Regions from separate parts of the Arthrobacter sp. UCD-GKA genome, predicted to be linked through region 3. Evidence: riboswitches for the same ligand, from Rfam matches in the RefSeq annotation. Region 3 holds a riboswitch; each other region holds the start of a gene.
What was found. Region 3 has a riboswitch for cyclic di-AMP ahead of BLJ79_RS15910 (M23 family metallopeptidase). Riboswitches for the same ligand answer to the same signal wherever they lie in the genome.

Region 1 (9,852 bases), on a different contig from region 3:
GCCACACTCCCTCCTCGGTGGTGGCCAGGACCACGGTACTCTCGGGGTTTCCCACCAACGCATAGGGAGTTGGTGACATGGGACCGATATCCGACCATTTTCGGCCATCAACGGTTGAACGGAGGTTCCCGTCGTAGCCGATGATCAGGTCGTTGGTCACGGTCAACGCATGAAAGTCGGATTCCCCCTGCAACGAGAGGGGTGTCCAGGATTTTCCGCCGTCGGTGGATTTCGTCAGTCCCAGGGGATTTGGCAGATCGGTGCCCGGCCCGGGATGCCCGGAAGCGTAGAAGGTCCCATCCGATGCGGCGGTGAATCCCATGAGGTCTATCGTTGGGCCGATCTTTTGGGGAACGGTATCGGTGGCGTCAAAGAGGCCGTTGTGGGTGGCGAGCAGGACGCGTTGGGTTGATTCTTCGATAGTGATGGCGTGGATGTGGCCATAGGGGTTGGCCGGGGGCGGTGCGTCGGCGCTTGAACTCTGGGGCTCACCGCACGCGGCAAGCCCCAGAGTGGCGAGCGCGGCGATGGCCGTCGCAGACCACCTTCGGGTACGTCGAAGTATGGGCAGGGTGGAAGACATGGTTCTCCAAGGAAAAAAGAGCAAAGTTGAGCCTGCCGGGGCGAGTTTTTTGGGTGCCCCACACGCACATAATGCGTGGATGGGGGCAGCGGACCGCTAACCAAAAGCGTCGATCGGGTCGGCAAATGTTACTCGTTGGGCAGAAGTGGTTTTCCCAAGGCGCTCATCGCCGATTCGTGGTGTCGTTCAAGATCCGGAGTCACCACAGCAACTACGGATGTGGGGTCGGTGACGACAGGACAGGTGGCCCTGCGCGCGGGCACCTCGGGGGAGCCAAGGACGGCGCTAACATGGGGGCTACTCTGCCGAAAAAGGGCACGAAAAAGGGGATGCCTGGCCTGGGGTGAGGCACTGCTCTTACGTACGACTGATCGAAAGCTGAACCAGTGAAGGTGTTGTGTGGGTGCGACTTTGCGGAATCCAGGTCACCGGTGGGGCCGATAGCCCACGTCCGGGGACCGGCCGGAAGGCCCGGGAAATCAGGTGGAAAAAGATTCCACCGAGAGACAGCGCAAGGACACACAGGCCGAGCGCAGCCGATTCTATGCCGTTCAACGAATCGACCGCAAGAGATGCGGGGGACTCGTCTATCAGGGTGTGCTGCCCCAGAACCGACTGGTGGGTCAGGTCCGGTGAGGAATCAGGAATCGACTGGTGGGTGACAGCACTGGGGGAACTATGGGTTCCGTGCGGCACCTGGTGATCCACGCCGAGGATGTGCATCGCGAGCAGGCCAAGGACCAGCGCCACCATCAGGAATGCAGGGCGAAACACTGAGGGCAAGATTGCTCGTCGTTTGTTCACGGCGGGCGTCCTTTCCTGGAAGTGGTTTCTGAGCTGCTGATGTGGTGGTTCGGTAACGTAGATAGGATTCAGGCCACACCGCGAAAAACGTGGTGCCTTGAGCGGTATGGTAACCGTCGAGACCCGTGGCAGGATCGCAGCTGCTGCTGCCGTCGCCGCGTTAACGCCGACAAATGCCGGGTCGGTGAAACCCTGAGCTTGTACCCGGCTGCCCCATGTGCCTCCGAATCATTTTACGCGCGCGGGCACGCGAATGAACAATCACGCAGCGCAATTGCCCATCACCATAGTGGTTGGGGTCTGTGGCTCCGAATCATCCTTCAGAGGTCAGTTAATCCGAGCCCTTTGTCGTCGAGGCAGAGTGAGCGTTTTCCTGCCGGGGTCCCAACGGAGCGCCGGCACGTGCATGCCGGCCCTTTGACCGCCGGCATGGTGCGCCACACGAAGCGTTGCATTTTGTTGAACGAACCGAAATCCAAGACTGCGCCATCGAGTTTGGGAGCCAGGTCGCGGCTGACGCTGAGTAAGATTTCCTCGCCGCCCGTCCGGTTCCCCACATCGAGGGAATCGCTCCCTGACCAGCCCGGGCCACTAAGTAAGCAGCGAACGAACTTCTTCGGTTCCGACAGAGAGAAGTACAAGCCCTGTCCGCGACAACCTCCGGTCCCCTGGTAGCAATGCAGCAACCCACCGAACGCCACGATCATCGTTAAGGCCTCCCAGGTCACTACGAAGTTGCCGTGCCCGGGGACACTCGCCGACAGGACCTGCCCAGTCCTTGGAGTTGACATCTGACCGGCTTCCTTAGCGATGGCCGGCATGCGTGGACAATTCACCGTCGACCACACCGTCGTCTGTCGACGTGATGGCTTTGAGGACTACGTCGTCGAGTTTCGGGAGCGCATGCCCAAGCCGATGCTCGGCATCCTTGATGATCCCCTCAACACTCGAGAGCTCCGCATCGGCGACAACGATGGTTGCCGCGCCCTGCAGACGATGCCCTACCCATCGCAACTGCAGCCGTGACACGGACAAAATGCCGGTCGTGCCCTCAAGAACGCTCTGCGCACGGGACACCAGATCGGGTTCGATGCCGTCCATGAGCCTACGGCCAATGCTTTTCACCGTCCCGAAAAGCAGAACAATGATCGCCACCGAAATCAACAGACCAATGATCGGGTCAGCCAGCGGGAAACCGAGCATTACACCCACGGCACCGAACACCACGGCGAGGGACGTGAACCCATCTGTGCGGGCATGCACGCCATCGGCGACGAGCGCGGCAGATCCAATTTTTTGCCCAACACGGATGCGGTACACCGCCACGATCTCGTTGCCAGCAAATCCGATCACGCCGGCCGCGAGCACCCACCACAGATTTTCCAGCGGTTGCGGGTTGAATAGCCGCTCGATCGACTGCCATGCGGCCAGAACCGCGGACAGTGCGATGACCACGACGATGAATAAACCGGCAAGGTCCTCGGCCCGCCCATATCCGTATGTGTATCGTTTCGTGGCCACGCGGCGTCCCAGAATGAAGGCAATCCACAACGGCACGGCGGTCAGCGCATCAGAGAAATTGTGGATGGTGTCCGCCAGCAGCGCCACAGAACCGCTGATCGCCACCACAATGACCTGCAAAACCGTGGTGGCCAGCAAGATCACCATGCTGATCTTCAAGGCACGGACGCCTTCCCTGCTCGCTTCCAAGGCATCGTCGATGGAATCGGAGGAATCATGTGTGTGTGGCACAAACAGCTCAAACAACCACCCCTTGAAACCCGAGTGGTTCTTGTGAGTGTGTCCGGCGTGGTCATGGCCATGAGGTTCGTGGGAATGGCTGTGGTTCTCGTGGCCATCGTAGGAGTGGTGGCCGGGCTGCTCGGTGGTGCTCATGCCGTGGCCTGCTCCGCGCGGTGGTGTGCTGGCACTCCGCCGAGTGCGTGCTCGGCCTGATAAATAGCGTCGACCACCAGCTGCCTAGCATGTTCGTTTTCCAGCCGGTACATGACTTTGGTGCCGTCCTGGCGGGTGGAGACCATCCGGGCCAGTCGCATCTTAGCCAGGTGTTGTGAGACCGCGGCCGGGGACTTGCCCACCGTCTCGGCCAGCGCACCGACTGCCATTTCACCGTCGCGAAGGGCAAGGATGATCCGCACCCGGGTGGCATCGGCCAGCATGGAAAAGACCTCCACCGCCAGCTCCACGTATTGGCTGTCGATATCCAGCGAGCAAACTCTATTATCTGCATTCATACGCATATTATGACATTAAATGGTCAACACGCCTCCATCCACCCTGTGGTTTGGATTGAGGCTCTGTCTGCGCTCACCGCGCGGATCCGGTAGAGAAAATTAGATTAAAAGAAAGAAACAGGGTCTCCGGTTGATCCTTGCGGATCGGCCGGAGACCCTGGAAAGCCTGTGTTTTAGCCCTTGAGGGTGTAGTACCCGTAGAGAGGGTTACGCGTAACATCGTGGAGAAGAGTGTCCGTTGTTGGATTCTGCGCACCGATCATCTTGCCGCCACCGAGATAGATGCCGACGTGGCCACCACCGTTCTGGAAGACCAAGTCTCCTGGCTTCGGGGAGCTGGTGCGCACGAACTGGCCCGAGGCGCGGATGGCCGAGGTGCCCCGGGCGATGTCGATGCCGTGTTTCGCGTAAACGTACTTGACGAAACCCGAGCAGTCCCATCCCGCCGGAGTGTTGCCGCCCCAAACGTAGGGAACGCCCCCGTATTTGGCCGCCGTAGCAGCAATGCCCGAGAGATTCGCGGTATTCATCGAGTCGCTCTTGGGCTTCGGAGCCGTGGCTTCCGGTGCGCTGTCTCGGTTCGAGCGGGTGACCGGGGCGTAAGCATCTGAATCGTTGCTGGAGCGTGTCACCGGGGCGGTGTCGTTGGAGGGCGTTTTCGTTGCGGTGTCGTTGGAGCGTGTCACCGGGGCAGTGTCGTGGGAGTGTGTTTTCGTTGCGGTGCTGCTTGGCGCAACTTTCTTGGCCACGGCAATCACTACGGGAGCTGGTGCCGGCTTGGAGGTGAACGCTGCGCGCTCGATCGTCAGGTCTTTGCTCTGCTGCGCAGGGACCGAAACGGCCTTGACGGCGACGCGCTCTGCGGATAGGCCTTCAACGGGAACGGCAGTTGCTTCGCGGGAAACATTTCCCTGAGCTGCCGGAACACCGAGGGTCAGTACGAGACCTGATGCGGCTGCAATAACTGCTGCCTGGCGGCCAACCGATCCAGCGTTCGAGGCGACTGCCTTCGAGATGGATTCTAGCGGGTTGGCCCGAACTGCGGTCGCGCGGTGGCGGCCTAGTGCTTGACGTGTAGTCACGTAGAAATACCTCTCCTGATGCCTGCGAGGTGAGCTGTCGGGTTCGAGTGGGAGTCACTCGGCAATCCGGTCCCTAGACCGAACTACTTAACCCCAAGGCTTCCTGTGTGGAAACCGAAAGTGGGTCCCCCGCCACTGCCAAACGAGTTTCAAACGGACACCGTGGGCTGGCAGTGCTCGGCACTTCCCGCGGCGGCGAGCAGGGTTGTTCCCGGGTCGTTCGCTTAGGATATAAGAAGCGTATCCAAAAGTCACGTTTTGATTACGAAATGATGACGGTCATCGTTATATTTAGCCCTCGGGGCACACCCATTTGCCGTTAGTAATGGCTTCAAGGCGGACATGTGGGCCATGTTTATCGCCGGTCTAGATCCCAAGGGTGGGAGAGCGAAGATCCGCTGTCAGTCAGGAAGTTTTGTTGTTGCTGCTGTTGTGGCGGCCCTTTCGCGGAGAATCGAAAGGATCTCGGGTCGATAGCGTTGCTGCACGCGATGTTTGGTTCCCTTCTGCATCTCAGCGATCAGCTTGCTGATCGATTCGGCGTGCCGAAATTCCCCGCCCGCAGCGAAAAAAGCTCTCAGCCAAGTTCCCTTGTCTAGGGGATAGCCACCAGCAGTGAAAGCGCGGATCAGTTGAACGACAGCGGCTTTACCGTTCCCGGTCGATAGTCGGCCTTGGGGGCCAGCGGTACAGCGGTGGGCGCTAAGCATGTGATGGTGGTCCCGGGCTGGGTTCATCTGGTGCCAGAGTCGTCTGCACTCCACTGGGGAATCAGTGATCACTGGCTTTTGACGGATCCTGCGTTTTGGCCAAGGTGACGGTAGAGCGTCGCGCGACTCCACCCGACCAAACGTGCCGCGTCTTCGGCGGTGCGTCCCTTCGCACGGGCGTCCTTCGCGATCGCGAGCTTGTCCGCGATCACTGCCGGGTCGGAGAGTGGCCGGCCGAACCGGGTGCCTGATTGACGCGCCGCGGCGATCCCGGCATTGACCCGCTCCACGATCAGCTCGCGCTCGTACTCGGCCAGGGAAGCCAGCAGGTTCAGCATCATCCGCCCGGTCGAGGTGGCCGGGTCGATCCCGTCCGAAATGGACCGGACGTTCACGCCGCGTTCGCGCAGCAGGTTCACGGTGTTCAGGACATCGACCAGGGACCTCCCCAGCCGGTCGACCCGCCAGACCACCACGGTGTCCCCGGCCTCGGCGTATTCCAGGAGCTTCTTCATCCCGGGCCGATCGACCGCGTTCCTGCTGCCGGAGGTGACATCGGCGAACACGTCGCGTTTCTGCACCCCGGCAGCGACCAGTGCATCCAGCTGCAACGTCGCATCCTGGCTCGAGGTGCTCACCCGTGTGTATCCTAAATGTCTCATCTCGACATTTTGGCTCAAGAACCCCTCTGCGACAACTGCGTGAGACGTTTTACAGTAAGACGACTTTTTGGAACAAAAGGCCTCCCGCGAATGAGCCACCGCCGATCGACGAAAACGGTGCCGTGCGCATGTCTTAGAAACCTTTAGGTTTTCAAGACGGTGGTTTCCCGGCTTATCCGCTCAATAACTGTTGTCCGTGGCTGCAACGCCCATCACTCTTTGCTGACTTGGCGGGTGGTGGTCGGCGCGTTTGGTGCCCTCACCACTGCCCGGAACCGGACGGTTCATGGGCCGAGTCCTAAAGTACCTGGATCCGGATGAAAACCAGGAATCGGTGCCCGTTAGCGATGTTGGAATCGTGCGAGCGACCTGTGCCAATGAGGTGAGAACCTAGGTACCTACTGTTCCGGAGATTTCCTTCAATGCCGCCTGAAGCCTGGCGTCGGCTTCGTTGGCGACCTCACGTGTCGCATCGCTCTGGCTGAGCTTGACCATGGTTTGCGGGTCGAAGGCCTCGATGGTGGTTTCCGTGGCGGCGGGAGCGCGACGTACGACGACGTTGCACGGGAGCAGTGCGCCCAGCTGCGGTTCGGCGGTGATGCCGCGTTGGGCCAGTTGCGGGTTGCAGGCCCCGAGAATGATGTAGTCCCCCACGGAGGCCCCGGCCTCCTGGCCCAGCTTTTGGGTGAAGGTCGCCTTCACATCGATCTCCGTCAGGACACCGAATCCCTGTTCTGCCAGGGCGCCGCGTGTCCGTTCGACGGCGTCTTGCCAGGACAGCGGGACGGTGATGGCGTGGGTGTAGGTCATGGCGGTTCTCCTCGGGTCGTGGTGTGGAGGCGTGCCGAGCGCGACTGCGTGCTCCGCCACGGCAGGGGACCTCGGTTCTGTGGCCATGCTACGGGTTGGTGTGGTCGCGCGGAAGTGTTGCCAGGGTATTGCCCGCAGGGGTCGGCCGGGGATGCGGTGGGTGCGTTTCATACATGCGGATCGCGACGATCAGCCCTGCGGCTGCACTGAGTGCCGCGGCCATCCAGACGCCGGCGTTGAGCCCGAACAGGTCGGCGACGATCCCGCCCAGGATAGCACCGACGGCATATCCGAGGTCGCGCCAGACCCGGTAGACGCCCACCGCGCGTCCCCTCCAAGCGGGATGGGCGACGTCGCCCACGGCGGCCAGCAGCGTGGGGTAGACCATGGCGGTTCCCGCGCCGAGCAATACGGTTCCCGAGGCCCAGGCACCAAAGCCGTCCCCGAGCGCGATGATCGCCAGGGCTCCGGCCTGGACCAACATGCCGGTGGTGATGAGGTGTTTGCGTCCGATCCGGTCCGAGAGAGCACCGGTCGCCATTTGGCCGATGCCCCAGACCCCGGGATACAGGGCGAAAAGCAGGCCGATCTGGCCCATGCTGAGATCCGCGGTGGCGAACAGGAGGGGGAACAGGCCCCAGGAGAGTCCGAAGTTCAGGTTGTTCACCAGGCCGGCCAAGCTCGCCGAGGACAAGGCCGGTTCCCGGAAGCTGGTCAGGGAAAAGATTTGGCCGTTGGCTAGGTTGGCGTCCAGGCCATGCCGGGCGGAGGCGCCCCGGGCATCCATGTTTCCGGCATCCAGGAGGGCATGTGGGTGGGTCTCCCGGACGAAAAGGCCCGACAGCAGCAGTGCCAAGGCGGTGTAGGCGATTCCCAAGAGGAAGGGCGCCGGACGCAGTCCGTACTGTTCGGCGTGGTATCCGGCCAGCAGGGACGTGGCGGCCACGGCACCGTAGCCAGCGGCCTCGTTCAGTCCCATGGCCAGGCCGCGCTGGGCCGGGCCTACCAGATCGATTTTCATGATGACGGTGGTCGACCAGGTCAGGCCCTGGTTGATGCCCAGCAGAACGTTCGCGGCGATGACCCAGCTCCAGTCCGGGGCGAAGATGAGCATGAGCGGCACCGGGATGGCGAAGAGCCACCCGGCCAGCAGCACGGGCTTTCGTCCGTAGCGGTCCGAGAGGGTCCCGGCGAACCAGTTGGAGGTCGCCTTGGCGATCCCGAAGGCCGCCACGTAGGCAAACAGGAACGTGTATCCGCTCAGGCCGAACTCGGCGTGGGCGAGCAGTGGCAGGACGGTTTGTTGCTGTCCAACCATGCCCCCGACCAGCGCGTTGACCGCGACGAGCAGGGTGAACTGCGCCGCGTTGGCGCGCAAACCCAAGATGGGGAGCGCCCTGGTGGTGGACTGCTTCATGCTCGGTCTCCTGGTGTGCTGGGGCTGAAAGGCCGGACGGCGATGAGCCGGCGGTTAGTGGGCTTCGGTTGCCGGGGTGGCGGCAGGGGGTGTAAGCGATTTACGCCGCAGGGGGCAGGCGGGGATCACGAACCAGCACAGCGCCGCAACCGCCGCGGCTGCGCCGGCGGTGAGGCCGAGAATGAGGTTGGCCGGGGAGGGCAGTTCCTGGACGAGGACGAAGACGCCCATGACCAGGACGAAGAAGCCAAAGCCCTTGCGCAGGGCCGCTTCGGGGATCCGTCCGGCCAGCCGGGCTCCCAGGAAGGAACCGAGGATCGCGGCGGCCGTGACCCCGCCGACCAATGCCCAGTCCAGGGAGACGGTGGTGAGGTAGCCGCCAAGTCCGGCGAAGGACTTCATGGCGATAACCACCAGCGAGGTACCGACCGCGACGGGCATCGACAAGCCACCGAGCAGGGCGAGTGCCGGAACGACGAGGAAACCGCCGCCGGCGCCGACGAGCCCGGTGACCAATCCCACGACCAGGCCCTCGAGGATGACCTTGAGCACGGGGAGTTCACCGTCGTGGGCCACGGTGGTGTGGTTCTTGCGGCCGCGGATCATGGCCAGGGAGGTGGCGACCATCATGAGAGCAAACGCGATCATGAGGATCGTTCCGGGAATATGGCCCCCGAGCAGGCCGCCGCCGAAGGCCCCTGCCATGCCGGCAGCCCCGAAGACCAGACCGGTACGCCATTTGACGCGCTTCTTGCGGGCGTGGGTCACCGCGCTGACGGCGGAGGTCGCGCCGACGACGAAGAGCGAGGCGGCGATGGCTTCCTTGGGGTTCATGCCTGCAACGTAGGTGAGGATCGGGACGGTGAGGATGGACCCGCCCCCGCCGAGCAGGCCGAGCGAGAGCCCGATCAGCACCGAAAACAGGAGGGTGAGTACGAGGGTGAGGGTCATGGAGGTGGCCTTGTCTGGGGGAGGAAGGGCGGAGGGCGTGCGGGTTAGCGCCGGTGCGTGGTTTTAGGTGACGGGCAGGCCGGCACGTTGCCAGGCGGTCATGCCGCCGGCCATGGTGTCGGCGGTGAATCCGGCCCCGGTGAGGGCATCGGCGACACGGGCGCTGCGGTTGCCGCTGCGGCAGATGACGATGACGGGGCGGGTCCGGTCGATCTCCCCCAGACGGGTGTTGAGCTCGCCCATGGGGATGTGGAGGGCGCCGGGGATCATGCCCTCGGTGATTTCGAAGTCTTCGCGGACGTCAAGGAGCTGATCCGTGGCACGTCGCTGGTCGGTGTCGGTGATGGTGATTTCGGGCATGGTCTGCTCCTTCGGGGGCGTGTTCAAGGGGTATGTGGGTGCTTTCCGGGCCCGGATCAACGCGACCCGGGCCCGGAAACCGGGTGTGTGCTAGGACTTCTTGGGGGGAAGCTGGGCGAGGACCGATGCACGGGTCGGCTCGTTGCCGGTCTTGTTCCACGGCATCTTGGCCAGGGCCTTGCCCATGGCGCAGGTGTTGGTGGCCGCGGAGAAGGTCA
Region 2 (9,435 bases), on a different contig from region 3:
AGTGGCCGTTGGCCACCGCTATCCCGTGCCGCCCGGCATCCCCGGGCGTATCGATGTCGCTGAAGTCCGCGTCGGGAAGCTTCAGTCGTTCCATCTGCACTGTAGCAAGCAGACGCATCATTGACGCATTCTCGAGACTTCCTCGGGGTTCGGAGGCCCGGCTGATGGCTTCGCGCAGGGAGGAGGTGAGGACAGCGCAGGAGAGCGTCTGCAGCACCCCTGAGGCATCCTGGGGCACCCATGCCTCGGTTCCCTGAACCGGGTTGTCGGTGGCGGCCAGCAGTGCCGCGACCACCGGGCCCGGATCCAGGAGGTCGGAGGCCAGCACGATTGTCAGCTCGGAAGCCTCGTTTTCGCGCTGCGCGCTTTCGTCGTCTGGTCCGTCGTCCAGGGCGGCCCGTCCGGCGGCGACCGCCGCGGCGGGGCCCGCAAAGGTTGGATACTCGCGGGTGATGACCACGCGCTGGTGGTCCGGGGCACAGTCCATGTACCGGGTGACGGCTTCGGCCAGGGCATGGGCGCCGACCACGGCGATGGCCTGGGCATCACGGACGGCGTTGAGCGAATGCTCCAGCAACGTCTCGCCGCGGTGTTCAAGAAGGGGCTTGCTGACCCCGCCGAGCCGGGACCCACGGCCACCGGCCACGATGATCGCATCGAATTTCATGCTGCACTCCGTAAAAAGGGACTCCAAGCCTCTGCGGGGCGTTCCAGTTCGGTGATGAACCATTGGGCGCCTCGCGGTCGGCTCGGGGCGAACCGCAGCTTCCAGCCCAGCTGTGCCAGCGTCCGGTCTCCCTTGGCGCTGTTGCAGCCTTGGCATGCCGCTACTAAATTCTCCCATGAATCCTCGCCGCCGCGGCTCCGCGGCACGATGTGGTCGATCGTGTTGGCGCTTCGTCCGCAGTACGCGCAGCGGTGCCCGTCGCGGCGCAGCACCCCGCGGCGCGAGACATTGACGACGGAGCGGTACGGCAGGCGGATGTAGCGGTTCAGCAGGATCACCGTGGGCCTGGGCACCACATGGTTGACCCCGACGACCGGGTCCCGGTCGTCATCGGCAAGGACGGTGGCCTTTCCGGTGAGGACAAGGAGAAGTGCCCGGCGGAAGGTAATGACCGCCAGCGGTTCAAATCCTGCATTCAGTACAAGGGTTCGCATGTGCGCATCCTCTGATCCTGACCCGGCGCAACAGAGGGACCCGTCCACGACGGAAATCCCTCACGGTGGCGCACGCGGCACTCGGCTTTGGCTCCTGTGCCCTAGCCTAAGACAATGGATGACTGTTTTGCTCGCATTTGTCGGCAACTGGTTAAAAAATCCACCGGAAATTTTCCCGCGGTACACCCCCTGGAGGGGCGTTTCGGCCGTTCCCGTGGGCATCGGGCGCCACGGGCCGCACCTGCCGTCCCGGACGCACGCCCTGTTGGGGGGATTAACAGACAAGGCCCCCGTCGATCCTTGCGGATCGCCCGGGGGCCTTGGAACGCTTGAGCTTAGCCCTTGAGGGTGTAGTAACCGTAGAGCGGGTTGCGGGAGACGTCGTGAAGGATCGTGTCGACGGTCGGGTTCTGTGCACCGATCATCTTGCCGCCACCGAGGTAGATGCCGACGTGGCCGCCACCGTTCTGGAACACCAGGTCGCCCGGCTTCGGGCTGGAGGTGCGAACGAACTGGCCCGAGCCACGGATGGCCGAGGTGCCGCGGGCGATGTTGATGCCGTGCTGTGCGTAGACGTACTTGACGAAGCCGGAGCAATCCCAGCCCGACGGGGTGTTGCCGCCCCATACATAGGGAACGCCCACGTACTTGGCAGCGGTTGCCGCGATGCCGGAGAGGTTGGCGGTGTTGACCGAGTCGCTCTTGACCTTGGGGGCCGAGGAGGTGGATTCGGTGGTGCCGCGGTTCGAGCGGGTTACCGGTGCAAAGGCGTCGGCATTGCTGGAACGCGTCGAGGAAGTGGTGGAGCGCGGGGTGACCTCGTTGGCCACGGCGATCACGACGGGAGCCGGAGCCGGCTTGGAGGTGAACGCTGCGCGCTCGATGTTCAGGTCCTTGGCGCGTTCGGTCGAGACCGAGACGGCTTTGACGGCTACGCGCTCTGCGGAAAGGCCTTCAACGGGGACGGCGCTTGCTTCGCGGGATACGTTGCCCTGGGCTGCGGGAACGCCCAAGGTCAAAACGAGACCTGATGCGGCTGCAATGACTGCGGCTTGGCGGCCAACCGATCCAGCGTTCGAGGCTACGGCCTTCGAGATGGATTCTAGCGGGTTGGTCCGAACCGGGGTCGCGCGGTGGCGGCCCAATGCTTGACGTGTAGTCACGTAGTAATGCCTCTCCTGATGCCTGCGAGGTGAGCTGTCGGGTTCGAGTGGGAGTCACTCGGCAATCCGGCCGCCAGGCCGAACTACTTAACCCCAAGGCTTCCTGGTGTGGAAACCGAAAGTGGGTCCCCCGCCACTGCCAAACGAGTTTTTGAACGGACACCGTGGGCTGGCAGTGCTCGGCACTTCCCGCGGCGGTGATCAGGGTTGGTCCCTGAGCACTTACTTAGAATATATGAAGCGAATCCAAAAGTCACGTTCCGGTCACGGAACGGTGACAATTGCCGTTATAACCAGCCCTCGGGGTTTACCCACTTGCCGTTGACGATGACCTCGAGGTGCAGGTGGGGGCCGGTTGAGTTACCCGTGCTGCCACTGAGCGAGACAACTTCTCCACGCTTGACCTTTTGCCCCACGGCGACCTTCAAGGACGAGTTGTGGTTGTAGCTGGTGTGCAAGCCGTTCCCGTGGTCGATCTCCACGCGGAAGCCGGAGTGGCCCGCCCAGGCTGCCTGCACGACGGTGCCGGCGGCTGCGGCCTTGATCGGCGTACCCATCGGAACCGCGTAGTCCAGCCCGTTGTGGTTCATGTAGCCGGGGCCGGTCGGATTCTTGCGGTGGCCGAAGCGCGAAGTCAATCGAATGCTGTCGACCGGCTGGGCCAGTACACCGCTCGTGGCGATCTTGGTGACATCGCCGCCGGCGGCCGTCATGACCGTGGCCAGCTTGTCTTCCTTGGTGAATTCGCTGGTCAGCGAGGCCCGTTCGATCTTGACCTCGTCACCGGTCGGGGCCTGGACATCAACCACGACCGATTGGGCAACGCGCTGGGCGTCGGCGACGGCGCCCTCGGGCTCCTGCCCGGGGGATGCTGCGGCGAAGGCCAGGCCCGAAACGGCGGCAACCGCGGCAATCTTGTGCGTGAACCCCATGCGGGAGCGCTGCGGCCGGGGAGCGAACTTGATGACGTTGTCCAGCTCGTCGGCTTCGGCCGGGGCGGCCACCGGTGCCGCAGGGGCGGCCAGGGCCACGGGGATCTCGGTGGCGGCAATGGCTGCTGCGTCCGGGGATGCGCCGTACCGCAGGCCCGCATCGAAGCGTCGGCCGATGTACTGCAGGGAACCAGTTGCCTCGACGGCTTCCGGGACCACGCTCAGTGCGCGGCGGCCGGGACGTCGGGAAGTGTTTTCACCGCTCAGGGCGGTGTCTACGATCTGCTCCAAGGAGCCTTCAGCAGGCAAAGCATCAACGGGTCCGGACGCACGACGGCGGCCGGAGGTGTGCTGCTGAGTCAAATGTCAACCTCTCATATATCGCCTGCGAAGTTAGCTGTCGGATTCGAGTCATGAGATCAACTCGGCCGAGCCCACCTAGGCGGACTCAACTTCACCCCAAGATCCGTGGCCAATGGCCAGGAACGGTTGAAATGGGTCCTCCGCCCCTACCGGGCATTCTTGCTCCTGGATCCGCCGGTAGGGTTATGCGAACCGGATCAGGACTGGATTGCCTAAGTGCAACCCAACGAGAAACCCTACCGGGGTTTATGCCAAAGTTACAATTCCGTTATCAATCCATGCGGCGGACAAACACATGGGCGCTGACCTCGGTCGGAAGCTCCAGTGCGCCCTCGATGCCCTCGACCCGCACCACCACGTACTCCCCGGCCCTTTCGAGCGTGACTAGGGCCCCCGGGCGGATGCCGCCCTCATCGAGCTGCACCAGCAGCTCGGGTTCCACCTGGATGGTTTCGGCCAGGCGTTCGATGCGGACCGGGCCCACGTTTCCGTCCAGCAGTGCCGAATCGAGATTTTGGACACTCACGGAGATCTCGGTCAATCCGGGCCCGCCCAGCGCCTCGAGCCCCGGGATCGGGTTTCCGTACGGGGAAGCCGCCGGCTGGCCCAGCAACTTGTACAGCCGCTGCTCCACGCGCTCGCTCATCACGTGCTCCCAGCGGCAGGCTTCCTCATGGACATACTCCCACTCCAGGCCGATCACGTCGGCCAGCAGGCGCTCGGCCAGGCGGTGCTTGCGCATCACACCTGTGGCGACTTCCGCGCCAAGCTCTGTCAGTTCGAGGTGCCGGTCGGTGGTGACCACGACCAGCCCGTCGCGCTCCATGCGGGCCACCGTTTGCGAAACCGTGGGCCCGGAGTGCCCCAGGCGCTCGGCAATACGTGCGCGCAGGGCAATGATGCCCTCCTCCTGGAGTTCCAGGATGGTGCGCAGGTACATTTCGGTGGTATCGATCAGGTCTGACACGTTTGCAGCTCCCGCATGGGTTGATTTTTACAAGAGATCACTACGCTTCCCACTCTACCTGCGTTCACATTTCCGACTCGCTATTACGCATTGGGCGTCCGAGTGCGGGATTATTGAACAACTGGGCATCCCCGAATCGCATCAGACAGCGGATGCGAGGGTGTCAAAGCGTAAAACCCCCCTTATGAGGAGCAACATGAGCACCGGCCTGACTATTCCCCAAGACCTCTTGCCCGTGGACGGCCGATTCGGTGCCGGACCTTCCAAGGTCCGCCCCGAGCAGGTCCAGGCACTGCTCGACGCAGGTACGCAGCTTCTGGGCACCTCGCACCGCCAGGCTCCCGTGAAGAACCTGGTCCGCGAGATCCAGGAGGGCCTCAAGTCCTTCTTCAACGCCCCGGCCGACTACGAAGTGGTCCTCGGCGTAGGCGGATCCACCGCGTTCTGGGACATCGCGGCCTTCGGCCTGGTCCGCACCAAGGCCCAGCACCTGTCCTTCGGCGAGTTCGGCTCGAAGTTCGCCGCCGCGACCAACAAGGCCCCGTTCCTGGAGCCCTCTTCGATCATCACCTCCGAGCCCGGTTCCCGTCCGGTTCCCGTAGCCGAGGTGGGCGTGGACGTATACGCTTGGCCACAAAACGAGACCTCCACGGGCGTTGCCGCCCCGGTGCACCGGGTTGAGGGTGCCGACGAGGGCGCCCTGGTCGTCATCGACGCGACCTCCGCCGCCGGCGGACTGGACGTGGACGTCTCGCAGGCCGATGTCTACTACTTTGCCCCGCAGAAGAACTTCGCCTCCGACGGCGGCCTGTGGATTGCACTCTTCTCCCCGGCGGCAATTGCCCGCGCCGAGGAAATTGCCGCCTCGGGACGCTGGATCCCCGACTTCCTGAACCTGAAGACGGCGATCGACAACTCGCGCCTGAACCAGACCTACAACACCCCGGCCCTGTCCACCCTGGTTTCGCTCAACGCCCAGGTGCAGTGGCTCAATGCCAATGGCGGCCTGAAGTTCGCCGCAGCGCGCACGGCCGACTCGGCTTCCCGCATCTACGACTGGGCCGAGGCCTCCGAGGTTGCCACCCCGTACGTCGCCGCACCCGGGGACCGCTCCAACGTCATCGCCACCATCGACTTCGACGATTCGATCGATGCCGCCGCGGTGGCCAAGACGCTGCGCGCCAACGGCGTGGTCGACGTGGAGCCGTACCGCAAGCTGGGTCGCAACCAGCTGCGCGTGGCGACGTTCGTTGCCATCGAGCCAGAGGACGTCTCTTCGCTGCTCAAGTGCATCGAGTACGTGCTGAAGAACAGCTAGCGACTTCGCAAGGCATACGGGCGGCGCCCCGGCACGGGCCAACACCACGTGCCGGGGCGCCGCCTTTTCGCCGTTGACCGCATTGCCGGAGGGCAAACCGGGCACGGGAAAGGGGGCTGGCAGTGACCATTCGGTCACCGCCAGCCCCCTTCGACACTCCAGGAGACTAGTCCCCCGGGTGCCTATTCGACTACTTGGCGTCCGGGTCTTCGGAATCCTGCGCTTCGGTGCCCTCGGGCGCCGCCACCTCGCCGTCCGTGGGAGCATCGGCATCGGCCTCGCCGGATTCCTGGCCCGGGGCCTCGACGCCGGCTTCCGCGGCAGCGGCCTCTTCGGCGGCGCGACGCTCGGCGTCCATTTCCTCCGGGCGGACACGTTCGGCCCAGGGCACCCAAGCCGGGGCCAACAGTGCGTCCTCGCCGGGAAGGATCCCGACCTCGCACACCGTGATGTCCTTGGCCTGGGCGCGCGGGATGCGGGTCAGCGTCGCGAACCAGCACCAGCCCTCGTAGCCGATGCGCAGCGCCTCGAAGCGGTGGGTCACCAGGCGTTCGCCGTCGTTGACCGCCTCGAGGTGTTCGCCGATCATCGATTCGTCGGTGATCTCCAGCAGCGCTGCGCGTGCCTGGTCAACGGCCTTCGCCAGGGTTGTGTCCATTATCGGTTTGCGTGCCATGTGATCAGGCGTCCAAGTCGTCGGCTACGGCGCGCAGCACGGCTGCGATCTTGGCGCCATGGGCTTTTTCCGGGTAGCGGCCGTGGCGCAACCCGTTGGAGACCGAGTCGAGCACCTTGATGAGGTCCTCGATCAGCACTGCGGTGTCAACGGCCGGCTTGCGCTTGGCACGGGCCACCGAGGGTGCATCGTCAAGGATGCGCACGCTAAGCGCCTGCGCGCCCTTGCGTCCCTCGGCAATGCCGAATTCCATGCGTGTGCCTGCGCGCAGCTCGGTCACGCCCGCGGGCAGCGCCGAGGCGTTCAAATACACTTCCTGGCCCTCGTCGGTTACCAGGAACCCGAACCCCTTGGAGGGTTCGTACCATTTCACTTTGCCGGTTGGCACGTCTAGCTACCTCGTCCTTGGGTCACAATGGGCCAACCACGGGGGTCGAAAACCGTTCCGCGTTCCCATTTCTGGCGATCTCCCGGCGCGAAACCACGCAACCCGGCCCCGATGGGGCTTGTGGGCGGGCTCTTGCGTCCGGGGAAGTCTATATCTTCTAGGGTACGACATCAGCGGCTTGCCCCCTTCCATGGCCCGGGGCCGGTTCCCGATGTGGCTCTTTGCCCGGTGCGCGGTAGTTTTAAGGGGTGAACACCACCGCCCCGACCCCGGCTTCCCAGCGCATCCTGACCTTCCTGGCCGGAGGCATCGCCATCGTCTCGCTGGCCGCCCTGGCCGTCATCCTGATCCAGTACATGGTGCAGGCGGCCCCGGCGCCCGCATTGCTCGCCGTTGCGCTCTACGGCTTGCCGTTGGCCTTCATCCTGCTCATGGTGGTCCTGGTCCTGAACTTCCGCGAGCGCCGCCGCTCCCGTTAGCCTCCCCGAGGTTGCTTCCCGGGGCCCGTCTCCGGCAAGTTCCGGGCACCTTGGCGGCGTTCGTGCTGCCAAGCGCCCTTGCATGCACAACGAACACACAGGGTTCTTACAGATAGCGGTTGCAGACTGGTACCCATGAATGCCAAAACCCCCGAAGCAAAGCTCCTGGTCGTCGACGACGAACCAAACATCCGCGAATTGCTTTCCACCTCCCTGCGCTTTGCAGGCTTCGAGGTGGTGGCGGCAGCAAACGGCCGCGAGGCCCTGGCTGCCGTGGAGGCAGAGACCCCGGACCTTGCGGTGCTCGATGTGATGCTCCCGGACATGGACGGCTTCACCATCACCCGCCGCCTGCGCGCCGCAGGCAAGCACTTCCCCGTGCTGTTCCTCACCGCACGCGACGACACCGAGGACAAGGTCACCGGGCTGACCGTGGGCGGGGACGACTACGTCACCAAGCCGTTCAGCCTCGACGAGGTCGTGGCCCGCATACGCGCCGTGCTGCGCCGCACCCAGCCGGCGGAGGAGGACAGCGCGGTCATCCGCGTCGACGACCTCGAGCTCGACGACGACGCGCACGAGGTTCGCCGCTCCGGCGAGGTCATCGAGCTCTCCCCCACCGAGTTCAAGCTGCTGCGCTACCTGATGATGAACCCCAACCGGGTGCTCTCCAAGGCGCAGATCCTCGACCACGTCTGGGAATACGACTTCAACGGGGACGCCTCGATCGTGGAGTCCTACATTTCCTACCTGCGCCGCAAGATCGATTCGCGCCCCGAGTGGCCCTCGCTCATCCAGACCAAGCGCGGTGTCGGCTACCTGATGCGAACCGCCGACCGCCGCTAAGACGAAAGACCGGTTCCCCCACGTGGAAAGCGCCCGCAGGTTCTGGCGACAGGTGTCGCTGCGCACCAAGCTCGTAGCGCTCATGAGTTCGTTGATGATCCTGGGAATCGTGGTCACGGCCGTCGGTTCGGCCCAGTCGCTGCGGCTGATGCTGACCGCGCAGCTGGACACGGACCTGAAGTCCAACACCGCCACGATCACCGCCACGATGCTCAACGACTATGCGGGCATCGCCTCAATCAACCCCAAGTCCAACGGGCTTGCCCGGTTCTACGGGGACTTGCGCAACGAGTCCGGGGCCATCCTCTACACCATGCCGCGCAAGGCGGCCGCGGACAACAAGCCGCTGGACGCCCCTGACCTCGACACCCAGGCCCTTGACCGGCTGCGCGAGGATCCCGCCGCATCGCTGACGGTGCGCGGAACCAACCTCGGATCGGCCGGCTGGCGGGTGCGCATCGTGGATCTGCCGCGCACCGACTACGACCTGATCTATGCGCTGCCGATGACCTCGGTGCAGGACACCGTAACCAAGGCCACGATGCTGGTGATGTCCACCGGCATGCTCGCCACGCTGCTGATGTCGATGATCGCCTACGGCATCACCACCCGGGCCCTGCTGCCGCTGCTGCGTGTCGAACGCACCGCTGCTGCCATTGCCGCCGGAGACCTCTCCCGGCGCGTGGAGGACTATCCGCCGGAGACCGAGGTCGGGCGGCTCTCGCGCTCGCTGAACGCGATGCTGGCGCACATCGAGCACGCCTTCCGCGGGCGGGCCGCCTCGGAACGCAAGATGCGCCGCTTCATCCAGGACGCCTCGCACGAACTGCGCACACCGCTGGTGACCATCCAGGGCTACTCGGAGTTCTACCGGCAGGGCGGGCTGAACGACCCGGAAATGCTGCGCACCGCCATGGGGCGCATCGAGGCCGAATCCAAGCGCATGGCCCAGCTGGTCGAGGACCTGCTGACCCTGGCGCGGCTCGACGAGCAGCGCCCGCTGGAGCGCAAGCCCATCGACCTGCTGCTGCTGGCCGGTGACGCCGCCGAGGACACCCGGGTCAACGCCGTGGACCGCAAGGTGCGGCTGATCGGCCTGGACGGCGGGGCACCGCAACCGGCGCCCACTTCCGGGGACGAAG
Region 3 (9,852 bases):
CCTCAACCCCGGATGACCCGTCCCGCGGACTGACCAACGCCGTTGCCGAACTCGCCGCCCAGGGCATGGACCTGAACGAGGTCAAACTGGTCTGCCACGGCACCACCGTGGCCACCAACGCCACACTGACCGGAAACCTGGCACGCATCGCACTGATCACCACCCGCGGTTTTCGGGATGTCATGGCGTACCGCCAGGGCAGCCGCCCGCAGGTCTACAGCCTGAAACCGGAACGCCCCAACGAACTGGTCGAACGGCACGCGCGCTTCGAAGTCAACGAACGCATCGCAAGCAATGGCTCGGTGGTGACCGCCCTGCAGCAGGAGGACATCGACGCCGTGCTGGAGAAGATCGCGGCCCTGGAACCCGAAGCCATCGCCGTCAGCCTCCTCTTTAGCTACCTAAACCCGGTCCACGAGGACATGCTGCTGGCGGCCCTCGAAAAGCGCTTCCCGGACACCCCTATCACCATCTCGAGCCAGGTGGCCCGCGAGTTCCGCGAATACCCGCGCACCGCCACCACGGTCATCAATGCGGCTCTTCGTCCCGTGGTCGGGGCCTACCTCGAGCGGGCCGCCGGATCACTGGCCGCCGGCGGGGTCCTGGCACCGTTCCAGGTCATGCAGTCCAACGGCGGCTGCGTCCCGGCCGGGCGCGCCGCCGGCCAGGCGCACCGCCTGATCCTGTCCGGACCCGCCGGGGGAGTCTCCGGTCTGTTGCGCGGCGCCGCCGAGCACGGGTTGCCCAACGTCATCAGTCTCGACATGGGCGGAACAAGCGTCGATGTGTGCCTGGTGCGGGGTTCGCTGGCCCCGTACACGAGCATGCAGGTAGTCCAGGACCACACGCTGATCGCCCCGACGGTGGACATCCACACCATCGGCGCCGGCGGTGGATCGATCGCCTGGGTGGACCGCACCAAGCGCCTGCGCGTGGGTCCGCAGTCGGCCAAGGCCGTCCCGGGGCCGGCAAGCTACGGCCGCGGCGGCACCGAGGCAACGCTGACCGACGCGCACGTGGTGCTGGGAACGCTGGGGTCCGGCGCGCTGGCCGGGGACCTGCGACTCGACTACGCCGCGGCCGAAAAGGCCGTGCGGGAGATCGGCGAGCAGCTGGGCATGGGTGTCATCGAGGCCGCGGAGGCCATCCTGGCGATCGCCATGGCCCACATGGTTCGGGCCGTCCGCAAGGTCAGCGTCGAGCGCGGCCTGGATCCGCGCGAATTCTCGCTCTTCCCCTTCGGCGGGGCAGGACCGCTGCACGCCGGCCTGCTGCTGCGCCACCTGGGGCTGTCCAGCGTCGTGGTTCCCCACCAGCCGGGACTCTATTCCGCCGACGGCCTGTTGGCAGCGGGCCTGCGTATCGACGACTCGCAGACCGTGCTGCGCCCCTTCGGTGCGGACGCCCTCCCGCCCGTTTCCCGGTGGCTTGTCGAACGCCGGGACGAGCTGGTCCGGCAGGTCATCGAGGACGGCGCGGCCGCCGGCAGCGTGCGGACCTCGGTCACCGTCGACTGCCGCTACCTGGGACAGGGCTACGAGCTCAGCGTGCCGCTTGACGGCGCTTCGGTGGAGGACCTGGAGCTGATCGCCGAGCGGTTCCACCCGCTGCACCGCGAGCTCTACGGGCACAGCTCGGAGCGCGAAACCGTGGAAATCGTCACGGTGCGCCTGGCCGTCACCGGAGGCTTCGACCGCGTGGCGCAGCCGGCCCGAGCCGCCGGCACCACGGGACCCGCGGATGCCGCCATCGTCGGCCGTCGCACCGTCCACCTGCCCGGCACCGGTGAAACCACCACCGCCATCTACGACCGCACCAAACTCCAGCCGGGCAACACGCTGGCCGGACCAGCCATCGTCCAGCAGATGGACGCGACCACCGTCCTGCTGGGCGGGCAGACTGGCCGCGTCACGGCCAACGGAGACATCATCATCACGGAGGACAACTAGCCATGACCACACTGACCGAGCACACCGCCACCGCCCTCGAACCGGAGGTGGACACCGTGACCTTCGAGGTGCTTTCCTCCGCGCTGACCTCCATCGCCGAGGAAATGGGCGTCGTCCTCAAGCGCTCCAGCTACAGCCCGATCATCCGCGACATGGACGACTTCTCCTGTGCCCTGTTCACCGCCGACGGCGACCTGGTCGCCCAGGCCGATTACATCCCCGCACAGCTTGGCGCCATGTCCCTGGTGGTCAAGGCCATCATCGAGCGCTGGGACGGACACATCAGCGACGGCGACGCCTTCATCTGCAACCACCCGTTCCTCGGCGCCATGCACCTTCCGGACGTCAACGTGGTGACCCCGATCTACGTTGAGGGGATCCTTTCGGGATGGAGCGGCACAGCCGCCCACCACATCGACGTCGGCGGCGTGAACCCGGGCAGCGAGGGCCCCGAACTGGAAGACATCTTCGCCGAGGGCCTGATCCTGCCGCCGGTCCGCTTGTCCATCGCAGGGGTCGAGAACCCCGACGTCATCTCGATCATCACCGACAACATCCGCGACCCGCTGAGCACCGTCAGCGACCTGCGCGCCCAGCGCGCCGCCTGTGTGCTGGGATACCAGCGACTGAACGAACTTGCCGGGCAGTACGGCCTGGACGTGGTCGGCTCCGTGATGCGCCGAAACCTCGACGTGGTCGAGCTCGCGGTCCGCAACGCCCTGCTGGATCTGCCCGACGGCGAGGGCGAGGCCGAGGGCTTCCTCGACGACGACGGCCTCGACGGCCCGCCCACCCGTATCCATGCCAAGGTCAGCAAGGTCGGCGACACCCTTCACCTCGACCTCTCCGGCTCCAGCGCCCAGGTCCGTGGCGCCATGAACGTGCCCTGGGCCAGCGCCCGCGCCGGCATCGTCTATGCGGTGCGGGCCGTGGTCGCCCCCGACCTGGGGTCCAACGACGGACTGCTGCGCGCCGTGGAAATCAACGCCCCGCTGGGCTCGGTGCTCAACCCGATGGCCCCGGCGGCCGTGTCGATCCGCCACAATACCTGCCAGCGCTTTGCCGACACGTTGATCCGTGCGCTGACCGACATGTGGCCCGAGGCCGCCGTGGGCAGCAGCACCGTCAGCTTCTTCTGCATGAACGTGGGCAGCACCTCCCCGGTCACCGGACGTCCGGCCGTCATGGCCGACGTGGTGGGCGGCGGCACCGGCGCCACCGGCGAGGGCGACGGACTCGATGGGGTGGACACCTACATGTCCAACGTGGGCGTGATGCCGGCCGAGGTCGTGGAAACGAACTACCGCATCCGGATCCTGCGCAACGAATTCGTTCCCGGCTCCCAGGGAACCGGCAGGTTCAACGGCGGCCTGGGGCTGCGCCGGGAATACGAGATCCTTGAGCACCCGCAGCGGGCCACCTTCTACGCGGAACAAACCAAGGCGGGATTTGCCCCGGAGGGCGCCTCCGGGGGAAGCTCCGGCCAGCCGACCAAAATCACGCTCATCTCCCCGGACGGCACCGAAACCATGGTGAAAACCAAGACCTCCACCACGCTGCAGCCCGGCACCATCGTGCGCGTCGAGACCGCAGGCGGCGGCGGCTTCGGGCCGGCAGCGGAGCGCAGCGAGTCGGCGCGCGAGTCGGACGAGCGCAATGGATTGGTGGTCTTCCCATGACCGGCACGAACATGACCGGCAGCGCGGTCGAGGACGCGCTGGCCGGCGCCGTGAACTCCGCGGTGTGGTTCGACGGATTCGAACGCAAACCCGCCGACGTCCTCGTCGGCAGCCACGAATGCGACCTGCTCATCGTCGGGGCCGGCTTCGGGGGTCTCTGGGCGGCTATGCGTGCCCGGGCACGCCACCCGGACTGGTCGATCACCGTCGTGGATGCACAGGAAATCGGCCGCGCGGCCTCCGGACGCAACGGAGGGTTCGTGTCCTACAGCGTGACCCACGGCCTGGCCAACGCCCTGGCACGATGGCCCAAGGAAGCCAGCCATCTCGAACGCCTGGGTTTGGAGAACCTGCAGGGGTTCGCCGACGACCTCCGGACCGCCTGCATCGACGGGGGCTTCCGCGCGGCGGGCAAGCTCCAGGTTGCCACGGCACCGCACCAACTGGAGGAACTCGCTGCGTCGGTGTCCAAGGCCAAGGAATATGGTCGGCCGCTGGAATTGCTCGATGCGGAACAAACCCGGGCCCGCATCGATTCGCCGACGTTCATCGGCGGTGTATTGGATCCGGTGGGTACCTGCCTGGTGGAGCCGTACAAGTTGGCGATGGAGATGCGCGACGCGCTGGCCCGGCAGGGGGTGGTGTTCTTCGAACACACGCCGGCGCAGAAACTAGAGGCCGACGGAGCGGGGATGCGCGTGCGCACCCCGGCCGGGAACATCGTGGCAGGCAAGGTCGTGCTGGCCACCAGCGCGTTCCCCGCGCTGCTGCTCCGCAACAGGATGACCACGGTGCCGGTCTACGACTACGCCCTGGCCACCGAGCCGCTGACCGACGGGCAATTCGAGTCGATCGGCTGGCGCTCGCGTGAGGGGTTGACCGACTCCGCGAACCAGTTCCACTATTCGCGGGTGACCGAGGACGGGAGGATCCTCTGGGGCGGCTACGACGCGATCTACCACTACGGCCGGCGCATCTCCACCGAGTTGGAGAACCGCCCCGGGACTTTCCGGAAACTCGCGGAGCAGTTCTTCGAGACCTTCCCGCAGCTCGAGGTGTCTTTCAGCCATGCCTGGGGCGGAGTCATCGATACCTCGACCCGGTTCAGCGCGGAGTACGGAACCGCTTTCGGGAAGCGCGTCGCCTATGTCCTGGGGCATACGGGGCTTGGCATGGGGGCGAGCCGTTTTGCCGCCGACACCATGTTGGACCTGCTTGATGGCCTGGATACGGAGCGGACCAGGCTTGACATGGTGAGGCGTCGGGCGGTCCCGTTTCCGCCCGAACCGGTGTGCGCGGCGGGGATCAACCTTACCCGGTACGAGCTTGCCCGTTCGGACCGGAACGAGGGTCGGCGTGGGCTCTGGCTCAAGGCCATGGACGCGTTGGGGCTGGGATTCGATTCCTGACCTCCCGGATTTCCCATCGGCCGGAGGCTTCCCCGGGAGCTGCTGCCTGCGCGGGTCAGGAAGTCCGTGCGCTGGATCGGTTCGTGCCGCAGGACAGCGAAGCCCCGCCCGTGATGCTGGACGACCAATGGGCGGTCCAATGACGGAACTTTGATTGGGAATCATGGGCTTGGGGCGTAGGCGCGGTATCGACGGCTAACGCACTCGGAGCGGCGACGCTCGGTGATGTTCGAAACGACGACCCGCGGCCGCCCCTCTTGGGGCGGTCGCAAGTCTCAGTGCTCCAGCGGCATCAGTGCTCGGTGTGCGCCTCGGCCGCCTTCTTGGCAGCCTTTTCGGCGTCCTTCTCGGCGCGAAGTGCCGCGGCCTCGTCGTGTTCCTCGACCTTCTCCTGGTGGATGACCTCGGCCAGTAGCTTCTCCATTTCCTTGGCCACGCGGGCCGCGGACGCGGGGTTCTGGCCGGTCACCAGTCGTTCGTCCACCACGACGTTCTCCGTGAAGTTCTCCGCCGGCACGTGGGTGGCGCCCTGCTCCTCGAGCCGGTCCGCCAGGAGGAACGGGACGACCTTCTCCTTACCCACGGCAACTTCCTCCTCGTTGGTGAAGGCAGCAACCCTCCGGCCCTCGACGAGTCGGAACCCGTTGTCCAGTTCCACGTTCACCAGGCCTGCAGGTCCGTGGCAGACCGCGCCGACCACGCCGCCCTTGTCGTAGACGCTGGCCACCAGGTTCTGCAGGCCTTCGCTGTCGGGGAAGTCCCACATGGCGCCGTGGCCTCCCACGAGGTACACGGCGTCGTATTGTTCGGGGTCAACCACGGCGACGCGGGCGGTGTTGTATAGGCCGGCGCGCGTGGTTTCGTCTTCGGTGAAGGCGACCTGGATGGGATCTTCAGGGTCCACTGTGTCGCGCGGGGGCTGGCCTCCCTGGATGGAGGCGAAGTCGACGAAATGCCCGGAATCCTTGAAGACCTTCCAGGGGTGTGCGGCCTCGGCCACGTTGTAGCCGGTCTTCTCTCCCGTATCGGCGATCTCGGAAACGCTGGTCAGAACCATGAGGATTTTCTTCATGTAGTGCTCCTTTCGTCCACTTCCCACCCTAGGCGAGCACCCGAGACCTGCCTACCCCCATGTGCGGTCTACCATCCTGAATTTCGCAGTTGCGAACGGTGAGCACCAACGGCGTTCAATGGTCGGGTTCCTAGCTCCAGGATGTCGCGTTGGGCCATCGGCTTGGGGACGGGCCCCGACAGAGCCGCCCCCAAGAGAAGCCCTGTCATGCGGAATAGCGACCAACCTTCATGAAGGAAATGGCCGCACTTTGCTGTTTCGTGACACTTCAGGTTTCCCAGCGCCCACAGAAGGACCCTGACGCGTTGACGCACGCGTCAGGGTCCTTCTAAATGAGGTACGAGCGTGCCTTGGATCCCAAACCGATGGGCCGGCCGGTGATGTTCGTGTCCAGCAACGGGGGATGCCCGCTTGCCATGGTGATTCCGTTGAGAAGGGATCCCGAGTCCTGGAAGGTGTTGCGGATCTTTGACATATGAAGCCGGTGCCTCACCCACAGGCGTTGGGAACGTGGCGAACCACGGGTGGCGATTCTAGCCGGTTGGCCAACGCGGACGGGAGCAGCCGCACCGGTGCAGACCCGGGCTGACAGTCTCCTTGATCACGTTTACGCTGGCGTCCCGGGAGAGCGCCGGGCCCAAATCATCCAGTTGGAACTGGAGCCGCCGGTGCAGCTCGACGATGTTGGCTTCTGCCCGGGGTCCTAGTCACCCCAAAGAGGGCCGGTGGGACCTCCTGGTGCGGGTGCGGGGATCGAGGACGCATTGGGGCTTCCGACCGCCGGCGGCACCCACGTGTTTGTCAGGCGCATGGATTGATAACGGAATTGTAACTTTTACTTGAACCTCGTAGGGTTTTACATCTGGTTGCACTCGCGCAACCCAGTCCCGATCCGGATCGCACAACCCTACCGGCGGATCGCGGAACAAGAATTCCCGGTAGGGGCGGAGGACCCATTCAACCGTTCCTGGTCTTGGACCATGGATCTCGGGGTGAAGCTGAGTCCGCCTGGCGGGCTCGGCCGAGTTGATCTCATGACTCGAATCCGACAGCTAACTTCGCAGGCGACACATGAGAGGTAATCATTTGACCCAGCAGCAAAATTCCGGGCGCCGCCGCGCGTCCAGCCCTGTTGATGCTTCGCCTGCCGACGGTTCCCTGGAGCAGATCGTGGACACCGCAATGAATGGCGAAAGCACTTCCCGGCGCCCCGGCCGACGCGCATCAAGCGCGGTCCCGGACTCCCTCGAGAATCCTGAAACCCGGAACTACGGTGGCCGCCGCTTTGTGGCCAGCCCGCGCTACGCAGCCTCCACGGAGGCGGTATCCATCGCCGCCACCGAAATTCCTGCCGCGCCTGTTGCGCGGCCGCTCTCGCTGGCGACGCCCGCCGAAGGCGACAAGCTGGACAACGTCCTGAAGTCCGCACCCCGGACCCGGCGCCCTCGTCTTGGGTTTGCGCACAAGCTCGCCGCGGTAGCCGCCGTGACCGGCCTGGCCTTCGCTGCCGCCCCCGCGCAGGAAGCCGATGAAGTTGCCGCGGCTCCACAGCGCGTCTCCCAAACGTCTGTCGCAGACGTCAAGGCTCCGGCCCACGACAAGCTCACGGTCGATCGCGCGTCGGTGACCAGCAAGTACGTCAAGGCAGTCAAGCCGGCACCCGTCACCACCGCTGCCGCCGGCAAGGTCGCGACGAAAGCCAAGCCAGCGCCCGCCACCACCGCCGACACCGGAAAAGTCACCAAGCTCTCCCAGCCGGTGGACAGCATCCGCCTGACCTCCCGCTTCGGTTTCCGCCAGAACCCGACGGGCCCCGGCTACATGAACCACAATGGCCTGGATTACGCGGTGCCCACGGGAACCCCGGTCAAGGCCGCCGCCGCCGGGACCGCCGTCCAGGCCGAGTGGGCCGGACACTCCGGTTTCCGTGTGAAGATCGACCACGGCAACGGGTTGGAGACCAGCTACAACCACAACTCGGCACTGAAGGTGTCCGTGGGCCAGAAGGTCGAGCGCGGCGAGACCGTCTCCCTTGCGGGCAGTACGGGCAATTCCACCGGGCCACACTTGCACCTCGAGGTCATCGTCAACGGCGAGTGGGTCAACCCCGAGGGCTGGCTCTAACGGCAATTGTCGCCGTTCCCTCTCCGGAACGCAGCTAATGCACGCCCCTTGTATTCCGCGGTCCCTGCATCAATTGACTCCTACGTTTCCCCGTGCGGCAGCACCACGCGCTCGTTGTGCCGGGGGGCTGTCCGGGTTCATGAGCGAGTGCTTGCGTCCGTAGGTGAAGTAGATGGCCAGGTCGACCAGCAGCCAGATGGCGAACCTCAGCCAGGTTTCCCAGTGCAGCTGCAGCATCAGGAACCTGGGAGAGCATTCCTGCCGGGCCATCGAAACCTGTCATGGTCAGCCCTGCCGAGCACGCAGGAAGGAACCGGCCATTGCGGCCGATCCCTTCCCGTCCATCCACACCGTTCACGCGGTGGCGACTCCCGGCAGGGCGCACCTATCGGGAGCCCGATCAGGCGACGCAGCCCCCGAGCGCTATCTGCCCGTCGACGGCCCGGATCTGGTTCTGCACCGTGCCGAGCTGATCCTGCAGGCCGATGACGGTCTTCTTCTGCGCTGCGATGGCGTCCTTGTTTGCGCCCTTCTTCGCCTGAAGCGTGCTGAGCTCCGCCTGGGCGTTCGTCACCTGGACGTCGAGCTTGGTCAGCTGTGCTTGCAGGTCTTTCAACTGGTTTTCGGTGGCGCTGATTTCGCCGTTGAGCCCGTTCAGCTGCGCCAAGAGCGGAGCCACCCTAGTCTGGAGGTCGAGAACTTCAGCTTCCTTCGTGGCGATCTGGCCGTTGAGCCCGGTGAGGTTCGCCACCAGCTTGTCCATGTCGCCATTGAGGGCCGCGATCTCGCCTTGCTTCTCGGCCACCGCGGCGTTGGCGTCGGGTACCGCCTTCGCGAGGGCCGGCAACTGGTCCTGCAGGTCCTGGAGCTCGCCGGCCTTCTTGTCGACGGCGGACTGCGCGGCAGCGCTGGCGGCAGTGGCATCGGCCAGATCGCCTTTCAGCCCGTCGAGGACAAGCTTTTGCGCGGCAATCGCCTCCTGGCTGGCGGCAAGGTCCTCGGTCAGCGTCGGCAGTGCTGCTTCGAGGTCCGCCAGGACCTGCTGCTGCGCGGTGAAGGCTGCCCCGGCGTCGGCCGCGGCTGCCTCAAGCGTGTGCAGCTCGCCCTGCAGCGCGGCGATTTCGCCTTGCTTGGTGGTGACGGCACCGTTGGCTGCGGTGACGGCCGCCTGGAGGGCGGGGATCTGGTTCTTGAGTGCGGCGATCTCGGCTTCCTTCGTCGAGACGGCGTTGTTGGCGGCGGTCAGGGAGGCCTGGAGCGGCGCCGCCTGCTGCTGCAGGGCGCTGCTCTCCTGCTGCTTGGACTGGAGTTGGGAATTGAGGGTGTTGACCGCGTTTTGGAGCGTGGTCAGGTCTCCCTGGTACCCGGCGATCGTGGCGTTCTTGCTGAGGATCTGGGCGTCTACTGCGGCCAACTCGTCCTGCTTGGCCTTCCGCAGTGCCTGCAGGCGCGTCTTCTCGGGGCTGTTGCCCTTGATGTCCGAGATCTGCTTGGTGAGATCCGTGATCTCGGCTTCCAGCTTGGTCTTGCCGGCGGCCAGCGCCGCGAGCTCTTGCTGCGCCGTCGCAAGCTGGGCCTGCTTGGCCGTGATGTCGGCGTTCTTCGCGGTGACCTGCTGC

Region 1: linked by a shared signal. The riboswitch ahead of BLJ79_RS09195 (C40 family peptidase) and the one ahead of BLJ79_RS15910 (M23 family metallopeptidase) in region 3 are both predicted to bind cyclic di-AMP.
Region 2: linked by a shared signal. The riboswitch ahead of BLJ79_RS19070 (M23 family metallopeptidase) and the one ahead of BLJ79_RS15910 (M23 family metallopeptidase) in region 3 are both predicted to bind cyclic di-AMP.

Annotation. Positions count from the first base shown of each region.
Region 1 is NZ_MOLR01000004.1:641,859-651,710, reverse strand. Features, by position in the region: gene BLJ79_RS09215 (F510_1955 family glycosylhydrolase) at 1-583, opposite strand, end outside; gene BLJ79_RS22865 (DUF6153 family protein) at 941-1,387, opposite strand; gene BLJ79_RS09205 (cation diffusion facilitator family transporter) at 2,192-3,283, opposite strand; gene BLJ79_RS09200 (ArsR/SmtB family transcription factor) at 3,280-3,642, opposite strand; gene BLJ79_RS09195 (C40 family peptidase) at 3,816-4,724, opposite strand; cyclic di-AMP (ydaO/yuaA leader) riboswitch at 4,730-4,890, opposite strand; gene BLJ79_RS09190 (recombinase family protein) at 5,503-6,096, opposite strand; gene BLJ79_RS09185 (DUF302 domain-containing protein) at 6,487-6,906, opposite strand; gene BLJ79_RS09180 (MFS transporter) at 6,995-8,323, opposite strand; gene BLJ79_RS09175 (sulfite exporter TauE/SafE family protein) at 8,378-9,274, opposite strand; gene BLJ79_RS09170 (rhodanese-like domain-containing protein) at 9,338-9,634, opposite strand; gene BLJ79_RS09165 (rhodanese-like domain-containing protein) at 9,725-9,852, opposite strand, start outside.
Region 2 is NZ_MOLR01000013.1:101,935-111,369, forward strand. Features, by position in the region: gene mobA (molybdenum cofactor guanylyltransferase) at 1-667, opposite strand, end outside; gene BLJ79_RS19060 (HNH endonuclease) at 664-1,161, opposite strand; gene BLJ79_RS19065 (C40 family peptidase) at 1,497-2,174, opposite strand; cyclic di-AMP (ydaO/yuaA leader) riboswitch at 2,330-2,484, opposite strand; gene BLJ79_RS19070 (M23 family metallopeptidase) at 2,612-3,547, opposite strand; cyclic di-AMP (ydaO/yuaA leader) riboswitch at 3,623-3,806, opposite strand; gene BLJ79_RS19075 (iron-dependent transcriptional repressor DtxR) at 3,891-4,586, opposite strand; gene serC (phosphoserine transaminase) at 4,783-5,904, shown strand; gene BLJ79_RS19085 (DUF3027 domain-containing protein) at 6,095-6,562, opposite strand; gene BLJ79_RS19090 (cold-shock protein) at 6,585-6,968, opposite strand; gene BLJ79_RS19095 (hypothetical protein) at 7,217-7,447, shown strand; gene BLJ79_RS19100 (response regulator transcription factor) at 7,583-8,293, shown strand; gene BLJ79_RS19105 (sensor histidine kinase) at 8,316-9,435, shown strand, end outside.
Region 3 is NZ_MOLR01000008.1:403,023-412,874, forward strand. Features, by position in the region: gene BLJ79_RS15890 (hydantoinase/oxoprolinase family protein) at 1-1,949, shown strand, start outside; gene BLJ79_RS15895 (hydantoinase B/oxoprolinase family protein) at 1,952-3,628, shown strand; gene BLJ79_RS15900 (NAD(P)/FAD-dependent oxidoreductase) at 3,625-5,037, shown strand; gene BLJ79_RS15905 (type 1 glutamine amidotransferase domain-containing protein) at 5,330-6,109, opposite strand; gene BLJ79_RS23400 (hypothetical protein) at 6,438-6,584, opposite strand; cyclic di-AMP (ydaO/yuaA leader) riboswitch at 7,019-7,192, shown strand; gene BLJ79_RS15910 (M23 family metallopeptidase) at 7,280-8,233, shown strand; partial or broken gene BLJ79_RS22520 (amino acid permease C-terminal domain-containing protein) at 8,303-8,476, opposite strand; gene BLJ79_RS15915 (coiled-coil domain-containing protein) at 8,634-9,852, opposite strand, start outside.